Regions from separate parts of the Telmatobacter bradus genome, predicted to be linked through region 1. Evidence: riboswitches for the same ligand, from Rfam matches in the RefSeq annotation. Region 1 holds a riboswitch; the other holds the start of a gene.
What was found. A riboswitch is a leader RNA that binds a small molecule or an ion and turns the genes downstream of it on or off. The one in region 1 is predicted to bind cobalamin.
Positions count from the first base shown of each region.

Region 2: it holds a riboswitch for cobalamin, as region 1 does, so the genes downstream of both, ACOBR2_RS04485 (ribonucleoside triphosphate reductase) here and ACOBR2_RS13445 (ribonucleoside-diphosphate reductase subunit alpha) in region 1, are expected to answer to the same signal.

Region 1 is NZ_CP184532.1:3,255,652-3,263,086, forward strand. It holds gene ACOBR2_RS13435 (SGNH/GDSL hydrolase family protein) at 1-977, shown strand, start outside; gene metH (methionine synthase) at 1,145-4,954, shown strand; cobalamin riboswitch at 5,172-5,480, shown strand; gene ACOBR2_RS13445 (ribonucleoside-diphosphate reductase subunit alpha) at 5,504-7,435, shown strand, end outside.
Region 2 is NZ_CP184532.1:1,057,255-1,064,689, forward strand. It holds gene ACOBR2_RS04485 (ribonucleoside triphosphate reductase) at 1-1,816, opposite strand, end outside; cobalamin riboswitch at 1,919-2,131, opposite strand; cobalamin riboswitch at 2,390-2,585, shown strand; gene metE (5-methyltetrahydropteroyltriglutamate--homocysteine S-methyltransferase) at 2,807-5,101, shown strand; gene ACOBR2_RS04495 (hypothetical protein) at 5,183-5,566, opposite strand; gene ACOBR2_RS04500 (hypothetical protein) at 5,662-5,952, opposite strand; gene efp (elongation factor P) at 6,009-6,569, opposite strand; gene ACOBR2_RS04510 (UDP-glucose dehydrogenase family protein) at 7,145-7,435, shown strand, end outside.

The DNA.
Region 1 (7,435 bases):
CACTGACCATTGAAGAGGCGCATGTAGCGCTGAGCGCGGGCGGCGCGGCTATTCAGCCGGGCACGGACCGCAAGCTGACCTTTGGCGGCGCGGCCAGCATCCAGCTAGCTCCGGGCGCAGTGGTTACCAGCGATCCCGTGGCCCTCACGGCTCCGGCACTCAGCAATCTGGCCATCAGCCTCTTCGTTCCGGTGCAGCCGATGCATACGGCCACCTATCATGCGCTGGCCGTGCAAACCAACTACTCCGTGCCGGGCAACCAGACGGCGGCTGAGACGCTGAGCGAAGCCTCCAAAAGCAGCTCGTGGTACCTGATCAGCGGCGTGGACGTACCGGCAACAGCCGATGCGCGGGCCATCGTCACCTTTGGCGATTCGATCACCGACGGCGCACGTTCCACCAACGACGCCAACCGCCGCTGGCCGAATGTACTGGCCGAACGCCTGCAGCAGACCAAGGGTCTGGAGCACGTGAGCGTGCTCGACGAGGGCATCAGCGGCAACCGCGTGCTGAACGAGGGCGCGGGGCCGAGCGCACTGGCACGCTTTGATCGCGACGTGCTGGCGCAGGACGGCGTCAAGTACCTGATCATCCTGGAAAGCATCAACGACATTGGCCACACCCTGCACCTGAGCGCACCGGAAGATGAGATCACCGCCGATCAGCTGAAGTTTGCCCTGAGCCAGATGGTGGAACGCGCCCATGCGCACGGCATCAAGGTCTACGGCGCAACGCTCACCCCTTACGTGGGCGCAGGCTATTCGAGCGGCAAGGGCGAACAGATGCGCGCGGCTGTGAATCAGTGGATTCGCACGAGCGGCGTCTTCGATGCGGTCATCGACTTTGAAAAGGCGACTGGCGACGGCCAGACCCCGCCGCACTTCAACCCGGCCTACGATTCGGGCGATCATCTGCACCCCGGCGATGCCGGCTACAAGGCGATGGGCGAAGCAATCGACCTGAACCTTTTTAAATAGCACGGCCAAAAACAGAAGAAAAACGCGCATTCCAAGCGAATGCGCGTTTTTCTTTTCCGGGACAAGCACCCGACGACTCTCCCATCCCTGCCGCCCACGCTTGCCCCAGCCGTTATCATGGAAGAAGGCCATTCCGCCCCGATTCCCTCAGGCTCACAAAGGAACCCATGACGCAGAAACCGCTTCATCCCTTGCAGAAAATTCTTGCCGAACGCATCGCCATCATCGATGGCGCGATGGGCACGACCATCCGCACCTACGGGATGAAGGAAGCCGACATTCGCGGCACACGCTTTGCCCATGCCGACAAGGATCTGCTCAACAACGGCGACCTGTTCTCCCTGACGCAATCCGGAATGATCTGCGACATTCACCGGCGCTTTCTGGAAGCCGGGGCCGACATCATCGAGACCAACACCTTTGGCGCGACCTCGATTGCGCAGAGTGAGTTCTTCGTGGAAGACCCGCGTGAGCACGGCGGGCGCAAGAATCCCGAGTTCTATCAGGGCGTGATTGAAATGCCGCAGCTGATCGAACTGGCGCACGAAATCAACTTCCAGAGCGCGCAACAGTGCCGTGCCAGCGCCGACTTGGTGGCCAACGCCACGGGCCGGCAGCGCTTTGTAGCCGGAGCGATTGGCCCGCTCACCGTCTCGCTTTCGAACTCGCCCGACGCCGACGATCCGGGCTTCCGCGTAGTCACCTTCGATCAGGTCAAGCGCGTTTACACCGAGCAGGTGCGTTCGCTGATGGCGGGCGGCGTGGATCTGCTGCTGGTGGAAACCATCTTCGACTCGCTCAACGCCAAGGCCGCGCTGGTGGCCATTCGCGAGGTCTTCGACGCCGACGGCAAGGAGCTGCCGGTGATGATTTCAGCGGCCGTGGGACGTGGTGGCGAGACGATGATCTCGGCGCAGACGGTCGAGGCGCTGTGGAATGCAGTCGAGCACATTCATCCGCTCAGCATCGGCCTGAACTGTTCTCTGGGACCGGACCTGATGTATCCCTTCCTTGAAGAGCTCTCGCAGAAGTCGAACGCGGCCATCTCCGCCTACCCCAACGCGGGCCTGCCCAATCCGCTCTCGCCGACGGGCTTTGACTTTACGCCAGCCGACATGGCGCATCATCTGGCGCACTTTGCCAAGGGTGGACTGATCAACATTGCCGGCGGCTGCTGCGGTAATACGCCGGAGCACATTGCCGCCATTGCGCACGCACTCGAACACCAGCCCACACGCGGCCGTTCACAGGTGGCTATGCCCAGCACCGCCGATGAAGCACCGCGCCCACTACGGCTGAGCGGCTCGCAGCCCTTCACCCAGCAGATCGGCTCCTACCTGATGATTGGCGAGCGCACCAACGTCGCCGGTTCGCCCAAGTTTGCCCGACTCATCAAGGAAGGCAACTACGATGAAGCGGTAAGCGTGGCCCGTCAGCAGGTAGAGAACGGCGCCAATGTCATCGACATCTGCATGGACGAAGGCATGATTGACGGCGTGGCCGCCATGACGCGCTTCCTGCAGTTGCTGGCCAGCGAACCTGAAGTGGCCAAGGTGCCCTTCATGGTGGACTCCTCCAAGTGGGAGGTGATCGAGGCTGGTTTGAAGTGCCTGCAGGGCAAGGGCATCGTCAACTCGATCTCACTGAAGGAGGGCGAAGAGAAGTTCCGCGAACATGCACACACCGTACTCGCCTATGGCGCAGCGGTGGTCGTCATGGCCTTTGACGAGCAGGGTCAGGCCTCGGGCTATGAAGACCGCATCCGCATCTGCGAGCGCGCCTATCACATCCTCGTTGACGAAATCGGCTTTCCCCCTGAAGACATCATCTTCGACCCCAACGTGCTTACTGTTGCCACCGGCATGGAGGAGCACAACAACTACGCGGTCGACTTCATCCGCGCCACCCGCTGGATCAAGCAGAATCTGCCTCACGCCAAGGTGAGCGGCGGCGTCTCCAACATCTCCTTCAGCTTCCGCGGCAACAACAAGGTACGCGAGGCCATGCACTCGGCCTTCCTCTATCACACGATCGCCGCCGGCATGGACATGGGCATTGTGAACGCCGGCATGCTGGAGGTCTACGAAGAGGTTGACCCCGAGCTGCGCACGCTGGTGGAAGATGTGTTGCTGAATCGCCGCCCCGATGCCACCGAACGTCTGGTGGAGTTTGGCGAAACACTCAAGTCAGCCGGCACGGGCAGCACGGAAAAGGCCGAGAAAAAGACCGAGGAGTGGCGCAACGGCACCGTGGAAGCGCGCCTGAGCCATGCGCTGGTCAAGGGCATTGATGCCTACATTGACGAAGACACGGAAGAGGCTCTCAAGCAGCTGGGCCGCCCCATCGACGTGATTGAAGGCCCGCTGATGGCAGGCATGAGCGTGGTGGGCGACCTCTTCGGCGCGGGCAAAATGTTTTTGCCCCAGGTGGTCAAGTCAGCCCGCGTGATGAAGAAGGCCGTGGCCTTTCTGACGCCCACCATGGAAGCGGAAAAAGCCGCTGCCGCTGCCGCCGGTGAGGCGGTGCAGGCGCAAGGCAAGATTCTGCTGGCCACCGTCAAGGGCGACGTGCACGACATTGGCAAGAACATCGTAGGCGTGGTGCTCAGTTGCAACAACTACGAAGTGATCGACATGGGCGTGATGGTGCCGTGCGAAAAGATTCTGGAACGCGCCAAAGAGATCAAGGCCGACATCATCGGCCTGAGCGGCCTGATTACGCCCTCGCTCGACGAGATGGTGCATGTGGCCCGCGAGATGGAGCGGCAGGGCTTCAGGATTCCGCTGATACTGGGCGGCGCAACCACCAGCCGCGCGCATACAGCCATCAAGATTGCACCGCACTACAGCCAGCCCGTGGTGCACGTGCTGGACGCCAGCCGCGCCGTTCCGGTGGCCACCAGCCTGCTGAGCGAAGATGGCCGGGCGGCATACATCAAGAAGCATTTTGCCGAATACGAATCCATTCGGCAAAACTTCACCAACCCCAAGCAAAGCACGATTTCCTTTGCCGAAGCCTGCGCACGACGCACGCCCATCGACTGGCGCGCGGAAGAGCTGGCCACCCCCGCCTTCACCGGCGCACAGGTGCTCGACGGCTTTCCGCTCGATGAACTGCGCAAGTACATTGACTGGACGCCGCTCTTCCACACCTGGGGTCTGAAGGGGCTCTATCCCGCGATTCTTGAGAACGAAAAATATGGACCGCAGGCGCAGCAGATCTTTGCCGACGCACAGACGCTCCTGGATGAGATCATCGCCCAAAAACTGCTGACCGCACGCGGCGTCTATGGCTTCTTCGCGGCCAACGCCGTGGGCGAAGATGTGGAACTCTACGCCGACGCAACGCGCTCCACAGTAGTAGAAAAACTGCACTTTCTGCGTCAGCAGGCCAACCGCGAAGGCAGTCAGGCCTGCCGTTCGCTGGTGGACTTTATCGCGCCCCGCGAGACCGGACTCAGCGACAGCATCGGCATGTTTGCCGTTACCAGCGGTCATGGTTTGAAGGCAATCTGCGACCGCTATCGCGCTGAGAACGACGACTATCACGCCATCATGGCCGAAGCGCTGGCCGACCGTCTGGCCGAGGCCTTTGCCGAATGCCTGCATGCACGGGCGCGGCGCGACTGGGGCTATGGCAACGAGGAAAAACTCACCGACGCACAGTTGTTTGCCGGCGAGTATCGTGGCATTCGTCCTGCGCCGGGCTATCCGGCCTGCCCCGACCACACTGAGAAGGCGGCCATCTGGAAGCTGCTGGATGTGGAGAAGAATACCGGCATGCTGCTGACCGAGTCCTATGCGATGTGGCCGGGCTCCAGCGTGAGCGGCCTCTACTTTGCGCATCCGCAGACGCAATACTTCAATGTGGGCAAAATCGAGCGCGATCAGATCGAGGCCTACCATCAGCGCAAGAACTGGACGCTTGAAGAAACCGAGCGCTGGCTGGCGCCGAACCTGAACTACGAGCCCGCCTGAAGTAGTCTTTGACTCATTGAAACAAAAACCTTTATGGTTCTCTGGTCCGGATTCCGGGACCAGAGAACCATAAATTCAATAACACGTATTATTTTATCGTATCACCATGGCAGGAAATTCCGGGAAAATCGCAGCTTTTTGGACCATTTCTGTGCGATTTTCACATTTGCACAGCGCACGCTACATATACACATTGAAAACACCAATAGCACTAGATATAGTAGAGAAGCTCGGTGGTTCCCCAGGCTACGGCTGGGGCGAAGATGGGAATCCGGCGTGAATCCGGAACTGCCCCGCAGCGGTAAGCAGGTACGAGGGCCAGCAAAAACACTGGACCATGGGTCCGGGAAGTTTAGAGCGGTTCTCCAATAGGTGTAGCCCTTGTGAGACTGTGCAAGGTAGCTTTTTCTTGAGGAAAAAGCCCCTCAGCGGCAGAAGCTTCGGTGTACAGCAATTGGAGAACCGCTATGGCCTTCCGGTTTGAACCTGCAGAGTCCGAAGACCTGCCCCGAGAACAAATGCACAGCCTCCGAGGGGAGGCGAGATGCAATGGCTGCATATCCCCTTCAGGGGAAGCACATTGCCTCGTCTTTCCGGGAGGCCAAGGAGAGTTTTCTCATGGCCACCATTGAGTCGCCCACCGGCTACGCGCCTGTACTACCTGGCTTCCCCGACCGGGATGAAACACCCACGATGCACATACGCAAGCGAAATGGCGTACTGGAACCTGTCGATGTAAACAAGATCGTGCGCGCCGTGCAGCGCTCGGCCTACGGACTTCCGCATGTGGACGTGATCCGCGTGGCGTCGAAGACCATTGGCGGCCTGTACGACGGCGCAACCACGCGTGAACTGGACTCGATTTCGATCGACACGGCCGCGGCGCTGATCGCCGAAGAGCCGCAGTACTCGCGTCTAGCCGCACGTTTACTGCTGGCCACCATCGTCAAGGAAGTTTCCTCGTTCAACATCTACTCGTTCTCGCAGTCCATCGAGCACGGCTACAAACAGGGCCTGATCAGCGATGCGGCCGCGGAGTTCGTGCGGATTCACACCCGCAAGCTGAACGACGCGATTGCCGACGACAACTCCGACCGCTTCGAGTACTTTGGCCTGCGCACGGTCTACGACCGCTATCTGCTGCGTGATCCTGAGTCGCGCAAGGTAATTGAGTCGCCGCAACACTTCTTCCTGCGCGTGGCCTGCGGACTGGCGCACACGCCGCATGAGGCCATCGATTTTTATCGTCTGATCTCGTCGCTGGACTACATGCCGTCGTCGCCGACGCTGTTCAACTCCGGCACCCGCCATGCGCAGATGTCCTCCTGCTACCTGCATGACTCGCCGGAAGATTCGCTCGAAAGCATCTACGACACATACAAAGATGTGGCCATGATGTCGAAGTTTTCCGGCGGCATTGGACTGGCCTTTCATCGCGTGCGTTCGCAGGGTTCGCTGATTCGTGGCACCAATGGCCTGTCGAATGGCATTGTGCCGTGGCTGCGCACGCTCGATAGCTCGGTGGCCGCAGTGAATCAGGGTGGCAAGCGCAAGGGTGCCTGCTGCGTCTATCTGGAGCCGTGGCATGCTGACGTCATGCAGTTTCTGGAACTGCGCGACAACACCGGCGATGTGGCCCGCCGCACCCACAATCTGAATCTGGCCAACTGGATTCCCGATCTGTTCATGCGCCGCGTGGAGGCCGATGGCATCTGGTCGCTCTTCGATCCGAAGGATGTGCCCGAGCTGCCTGACCTCTATGGCAAGCCCTTCGATGCCGCCTATGAAAAAGCCGAAGCCGAGGGACTCTTCAAGGAGCAGGTGAAGGCGCGTGACCTGTATGCGCGCATGATGCGTACGCTCGCCGAAACCGGCAACGGCTGGATGACCTTCAAGGATGCAACCAACCTGAAGTGCAACCAGACGGGCAAACCGGGCAACGTAGTGCATCTGTCGAACCTGTGCACCGAGATCACCGAGGTCAGCTCGCAGGATCAGACGGCGGTCTGCAATCTGGGCTCAATCAATCTGGCACGCCACGTGGAACGCGCGGCAGACGGCACGCTGCGCTTCAACTTTGAGAAGTTGGCGGCCACGGTGGCCACGGCGATTCCCATGCTCGACCGGGTGATTGACATCAACTTCTATCCGATTGAAGCCGCAGCCCGCTCCAATGCCAGCTGGCGTCCGGTGGGACTGGGCGTGATGGGCCTGCAGGACGTCTTCTTCCAGCTCCACATTCCCTTTGACACAGAGGAAGCGCTGAATCTTTCGACGCGCATTCAGGAAGAGATCTACTACTCCGCGCTCAACGCCAGTTGCACACTGGCCGAAGAGTTTGGCGCACACGAAAACTTTGCTGAAACCCGTCTGGCGGACGGTCATTTCCAGTTTGATTTGTGGAATGTGAAGCCTGCCAATACTGCGCGTTGGGAAGAACTGCGCCAGCGCATTGCCAAGAGCGGCGTACGCAACTCGCTG
Region 2 (7,435 bases), 2.2 Mb from region 1:
ACAAATGCAGCACTGTGCCGCCGGTGTACTTGGTCTGCAGCTCTTCCTGCATGGCCAGCGCCTCGAAGGCGTCGTCGGTGTAACCCACCGGCAACTGACTGCTGTTGGTGTAGTAAGGCTCTTCCTTGCTGCCTGCCTGCAGAATATCCGGGAAGCGCTTTTTGTCTTCGCGGGCGAAGCGGTAGGTGGTGCCTTCGGCGGGCGTGGCTTCCAGGTTGTACATGTGGCCGGTCTCTTCCTGGAACTTGATGATGCGCGCACGCACATGGTCAAGGAAGCGCACGGCGAGGGCACGTCCGGCTTCGGTGGTGATGTCGTCAGCGTCGTTGCTGAAGTTGCGCACCATTTCGTTGATGCCGTTTACGCCGACGGTGGAGAAGAAGTTGCGCAGCGAGCCCAGATAGCGCTTGGTGTAGGGGAACAGGCCGTTGTCCATGTGGCGCTGAATCACCTTGCGCTTGATCTCCAGGCTGGTACGGGAGATTTCCAGCAGCTCGTCCAGGCGGGCCAGCAGCGCAGCTTCGTCGCCGCGATGCAGATAGCCGAGACGCGCACAGTTGATGGTGACCACGCCCACTGAACCGGTCTGCTCAGCGGAGCCGAAGAGGCCGTTGCCGCGCTTGAGCAGCTCGGTCAAATCAAGCTGCAGACGGCAGCACATGGAACGAACCATGTTGGGTTTCAACTCGGAGTTCAGGAAGTTCTGGAAGTAGGGCAGGCCGTACTTGGCCGTCATCTCAAAGAGCAGTGTGGCGTTTTCGCTCTCCCACGGGAAGTCGGGCGTGATGTTGTAGGTGGGGATGGGGAAGGTGAAGACGCGGCCCATCGCATCGCCCGAGGTCATCACGTCAATGTAGGCGCGGTTGATCATGTCCATTTCCACCTGCAGATCGCCGTAGGTGAAGGGCATGGTCTTGCCGCCAATGACGGGCTGCTGCGCGCACAAGTCTTCCGGGCAGGTCCAGTCAAAGGTCAAATTGGTGAAGGGCGTCTGCGTGCCCCAGCGCGAGGGCACGTTCAGGTTGTACACCAGTTCCTGAATGCACTGGCGCACTTCGCTGTAGGGCAGGTTGTCCTTGCGGATGAACGGCGCCATGTAGGTGTCAAAGCTGGAAAACGCCTGCGCACCGGCCCACTCGTTCTGCAGTGTGCCCAGAAAGTTGACGATCTGACCAACGGCGCTGGACAGGTGCTTGGGCGGACCCGCTTCCACCTTGCCGGGAACGCCGTTCAGGCCCTCCAGCAGCAGGGTGCGCAGCGACCATCCGGCACAGTAGCCGGCCAGCATGTCCAGGTCGTGGATGTGCACGTCGCCTTCGCGGTGAGCGCGGCCAATTTCATGCGGATAGACGTGGGAGAGCCAGTAGTTGGCTACCACCTTGCCGCTGACGTTCAGAATCAGACCGCCCAGTGAGTAGCCCTGGTTGGCGTTGGCGTTCACACGCCAGTCGGCGCGGTCCAGGTACTCGTTGATCGACGAGGCCACGTCCACCATGGTGCGCTGGTCGTTGCGCAGGCGCGAACGCTGCTCGCGGTAGACAATATAGGCGCGGGCGGTGGCAAAGTGATTGGCCGAGATCAGTACCTGCTCAACCACGTCCTGAATCTGCTCAATGTGCGGAGCGCGATCGTGGAAGCGGTGGGAGATGACCTTGATGGCCTGAATGGATAGCAGTTCGGCCTCGGCCGGGTCAAATGCGCCGCTAGCCTTGCCGGCCCGCTCAATGGCGGAATGGATCTTGGCAGCGTCAAAGTCGGCGGTTGCGCCAGAGCGCTTGACGACGGAGCGCGGAGGAAGTGTAGTGAGGGCGGACATTGGGTTCCTTTCCCGCAGACGGCGATGTGGAGGAGGGTACTGCAAAAAACGGGCGCGTAAAACGCAGCCCAGGCAAGCAACCCTCTGGTACACCCCGTCCGAGGACGTAAATCTGAATACGGCAAGCCTCCCGGCATGCGAGTCGCAGCGGCAATCCAGCCTTCCCACTCCACTGAGGGGCAGTGGTATGAGCGGAGAGCGGCTCTTCGCTTTCAGTTGCGGGCACAGCGTTGGAGTGGTTCGGTCAGAACGCACCAACTTCCCTCTTGGCCCAACATCTTGTGTTGCTTGGGAGACGTAACACTGCCCAATGTAGCTCTATTACGGAAGTGCGTCAAGCATTTATGGGCGTGGAAGTGGTGGAAAAGAATCGCATGCAGTGCAGAAACGGGACTTTGCCGGGGTTCATCGCTGTGTAAAAGAAAGACCTCCACAGGAGCGTCAGTCCCACGGGGTGAAACGCTGTGGGAGGAGGGAAAATCACCACCAGGCAGCGTCCTTGTGGAGGGATTGTGTCGAATTTCCCCGGTGCTGGCGTCGGCTTTGCGTTGACCTTGGCCAAGCCTCTGCTCTATAGTGAGGCTACTTTATGGTGCCCGGTTTCTGCGACCGGGCTTAAAAGGGAATCCGGTGAAAATCCGGAACTGCCCCGCAGCGGTAAGCAGGAACGAACGCTCCGAAAGAAGCACTGGTCCAGCCATGGACTGGGAAGCTGGAGCCACTAGGTAGCCTGCGAGTCCGAAGACCTGCCGTAGAGCCTGTCCAGAACGGACAGAACATGCACACGCCTCCGAGGGGAGGGCCGGGTGTTGCGGTTTTTCAACCGCTACATTTGTGACTTCACGTTTTTGGAAGACCGTAGAAGCCTGAGGGAGAGTTGTATCTTTTCCGGCCCGTGCGGGAGCTTTCAACACGTTGGCCATGGCGGCAGGGATGCGTCTCTGCAGCCAGCGCTTCGGTGTGTGTGCCCATTGTTTAGAGGAGATAAGGATGAGTTTGGCGATTGCGAGCAATCTCGGTTTCCCCCGCATGGGCAGTCAGCGTGAGTTGAAGTTTGCGCTGGAGAGCTTCTGGGGCGGAAAAAGCAGCGAAGCAGAACTACTGCAGGTGGCGCGTCAACTGCGCAACCGGCACTGGCGTATGCAGGTGGAAGCGGGCATTGCCGTGCCGCCGAGCAACGACTTTTCCCTGTACGATCAGGTGCTCGACATGGTGGCGACGGTGGGCGCGGTTCCGCGGCGTTTTTCTAGCCCCGACGAGCAGGTGAGCTTGGCCACCTACTTTGCCATGGCGCGTGGTGCACAGGACGCTCCTGCTCTGGAGATGACCAAATGGTTCGATACGAACTACCACTATGTGGTGCCGGAGTTCGAGCCCGGTCATCATTATTCTCTGCGTTCCAGCAAGGTGGTGGACGAGTACGTGGAAGCGCGCGAGCAGGGCATTGAGACGCGTCCGGTTCTGCTGGGGCCGGTTTCGTTTGTACTGCTGGGCAAGCCGACCAACTCCAGCGTCACCCGCGCCTTTGTGCTTAAGCAGATTCTGCCCATCTATCGTGATCTGCTGGGACGGCTGGCGGCGGCAGGCGCAGGTTGGGTGCAGATCGACGAGCCCTGCCTCTGTCTGGATCTGGACGAGGCGGCACAGAGCATGTATCGCGAAGCTTACGCGGAGCTGAACTGTGCTTTTGCGTTGCCGAAGTTTATGCTGACCACCTACTTTGGAGCGCTACAAGAGAATCTTGATCTGGCGCTATCGCTGGGTACCGCTGGCCTGCATGTGGACTTGGTGCGCGCGCCGGAGCAACTGGATGCGGTGCTGGCCAAGGCTCCTGAGGCGCTGGTGCTCTCGCTTGGTCTGGTGGACGGACGCAACGTGTGGCGCACTGATGTTTGCCAGGCGTTGCGCATTGCGGCCAAGGCCACATTGGTGCTCGGCAAGGAGCGTGTGCAGATTGCGCCTTCCTGCTCGCTGCTGCATACGCCCGTCGATTTGGCCACCGAGACGGCGCTGGATGCCGAGGTGCGTGGCTGGATGGCCTTTGCCCGCCAGAAGCTGGAGGAAGTAGCCCTGCTGAGTCGCGCGCTGGAGGGGGGCATAGAGGTTGAGACTGAACTGACCGAGAATGCGCGTCTGATGGAAGCGCGCCGTCAGTCCACGCGCATTCATCAACCCCAGGTGGCCGAGCGCCTTGCCGCGGTTACGCCGGTGCAGCTGGAGCGCACCAGTAGCCATGCGCGGCGGCGTGAAGTGCAGCAGAAGACGCTGCGTTTGCCTTTGCTGCCCACCACTACGATTGGCTCGTTTCCGCAGACGGCGGAAGTGCGCAAAATGCGCGCCGAGTTCCGCAAGGGCAAGATCGACATCCAGAGCTACGATGCCTTTCTGCAGGCCGAGACGGAGCGCTGCATCGGTTTTCAGGAAGAGGTTGGGCTGGACATGCTGGTGCATGGCGAGTTCGAGCGCAACGACATGGTTGAGTACTTCGGCGAGCAGCTTGATGGCTTCGTCTTCAGCCAGAATGGATGGGTACAGAGCTACGGTTCGCGCTGCGTCAAGCCGCCGATCATCTTTGGCGATGTCTCGCGTCCGCGGGCAATGACGGTGCGTTGGGCAAAGTACGCGCAGTCGCTCACCGCAAAGCCCGTCAAGGGCATGCTCACTGGGCCGGTCACGATTCTGCAGTGGTCGTTTGTGCGCGACGATCAGCCGCGCTCCGTCACCTGCCAGCAGATCGCTCTGGCGATTCGCGATGAAGTTGCCGATCTGGAAACAGCTGGCATTCGCGCCATTCAGATCGATGAGCCGGCCATTCGCGAAGGTCTGCCGCTGCGCCGCGCCGACTGGGCGGAGTATCTGCTCTGGAGCGTCGATGCCTTCCGGCTGGCCTCTGCCGGAGTCGCTGACGCCACGCAGATCCATACCCACATGTGCTATTCGGAGTTCAATGACATCATTGAGGCCATTGTGCGCATGGATGCCGACGTGATCTCGATTGAGTGCTCTCGTTCGCGCATGGAGCTGCTGGATGCATTCACGCGGGTGCGCTATCCCAACGAGATCGGCCCCGGCGTCTACGATATTCACTCGCCGCGTATTCCCAGCCGGGAGGAGATTGCCACGCTGTTGCGTCGGGCGCTGGAGGTACTCAATCCAGAGCAGCTATGGGTCAATCCCGACTGCGGCCTGAAGACGCGTGGCTGGCCGGAGGTACGCTCCGCGCTGGAAGCCATGGTGCAGACGGCAGAGGGTGTGCGCGACGCACTGGCCTGCATGCCGCGGTAAACGCACCCGCTACAAAACAGAACAGCCACCGCGAGCTTGCGGTGGCTGTTTCTGTTGGAGAAGCGCTGATCTTCGTCTGTATCAGCGGATGCGATAGACGAAGGCTTCCTCAATATATCTGTCGCCAAAGGTCTGGCCACCCAGGCGCATGCCATATACATCTTTTGCGGAACCTAAAAAACGGCGCAATTCCTCAATCATGAGACTCTTCATGGGGCGCATGAAGATCGGGGGTTGTCTGTGAATGGGAATTTCTGCTTTATCCAGTGCCTCGTGAATCTGTGTGTAACCAGTAAATTGAGAGGATTGGTCGAGATGCTCGGAGGCCAGAATCAAGCGCCAGTCTTCATAGTCTGGCAATTTTGCCCATAGCGCTACATTCGGCTCTCTGCCTGCCTTGTCCAGGGCATCAATGACATTGCTGCCATTTTCAATGTCGAAACTTACCAGTGTTTCCGTACCCATGGGAGAAACCCTCCTCCGGTCTGATCCTCAATAGCCCTTAGTAGTTCAGAAGCTTCCTGGTCGGTTTTTTCGATCCGGTATCGTCCTTCTTCCGACTAGTTTCTCAAGATGTCCCAAATGATCCTCATTGCCGGATCGGCTGCAAGTATGTCGCTCAACTGTGCGAGCCTCAGCAGATCGTTCAGTTTATGAGTGTGATTATCCACAACAAGTTTTTTGTCAGGGAAGTCGTGTTCTTGAGTCTGTCGGGCGATGCAGGCTTTTAGGGCACATTCGACTGCGTAGCCGGCCAGATAGTATGCGCCGTCGTCAAGTCCCTGCTCCAACAGGGTTTTGGCTTCGCGAAGGCGCAGATTGGACAGATTTTGGAAGTCCAGACGATTCATGGTCCAGGAACCCTTCCTGGACCATGATCATAACGCGAATTTGATTGTGCTGGAGTTTACGCGCGGCTCATGTAGGTGCCTTCGCTGGTGTCGACGCGGATCTTTTCGCCTTCGTTGATGAAGGGCGGAACCTGGACCATCAGGCCGGTTTCCATCTTGGCCGGCTTGGTGACCGACGAAGCGGTGGCCGACTTCAGGCCCGGCTCGGTCTCAATAACCGTCAGCTCGACGAAGGTGGGCAGGTCAATGCCTACGGCCGTGCCGTCGTGGTAGCTGACCTTGATCTGCAGATTCGGCGTCAGGTAATCGACGGTATCTCCGAGCGTGTCGGTCTTGAGCACGGTCTGCTCAAAGTCTTCGGGGTTCATGAAGTAGTAGTCGTCGCCGTCGTTGTAAAGGAACTCCATGCTCACTTCATCCACGACAACCTTTTCGATGGAGTCGGCCGAGCGAAAGCGGTGCTCAAACATGGCGCCCGACTTGAGGTTGCGCAGTTTGGCCTGGATGAAGGCGCGGAGGTTGCCCGGGGTACGATGCTCGACCTTGAAGACAAGGTGCAGGCCATCGTTGTGCTTGATGATCATACCGGGGCGCAGTTGCGTGGCGGGAATCGCCATAAGAGAGGAACTCCTTGCTGGGTTGCGTGCGGAACGCGAAAAATTTCGGCCTTAACGCAAAATCCGGGATGCTGTATCCGCAGGCCAGTAGCCCACAGTTGCCGTGACCAATAGGGAGGGTCAACCCTGCACGAATTCTCTGGGGGCGATCTTTCCGGATTTTGCTTCAGCCCATCTGTTATTGTAGCTCAGGGCCGGAAGCACGGGGCCGGAAACAAGGATTTGCCCCGGGAATTGCTTTCCAGGCAACGGTAAGACGTAAACCTGAATCTAATCAAATTGAAAAGATAGATCCGTAGTATATTGAAAGCGTGAAGTTTGGCCAGCCTGTGTGGGGTCTGAAACGGATCTGACATAGGAGTACGCCGGCAAACCAGCTGGCAAGGCAAGGCTGACCGAACCGAAGGCCCGGTTCGGGGTTTATTTATATAAACCTCGTATTTTGTGATAAATACAGCCTATATCCGGGGCGTAGATTTTCACTTCCCATACTGTATTTCTCACTCCCCCGAGTGGCGTTTGCCTATGAAGCGCCGCCTCAAGCTGCCTTGGCAGCCAGGAGACAGAGCCAGTCGATGTCAAATTCAGTTTCTATCTGTGTAATCGGGTCCGGTTACGTTGGACTCGTCGTTGCGGTTTGCTTTGCCGAGATGGGGCACAAGGTTACCTGCGTTGATAATGACGAGCGCCGGGTAAAAACCCTGCAGGAGGGTGGCGTTCCCATCTATGAAGAGCATCTGCCAGAGCTGATGGTTCGCCATCGCGGCAACATTGAGTTCACCGGAGACCTGTCCGCTGCAGTTGAAAAAAGCGAGGCGGTTTTTATTGCCGTGGGCACTCCCCAGGGAGACAGCGGTGCAGCCGAT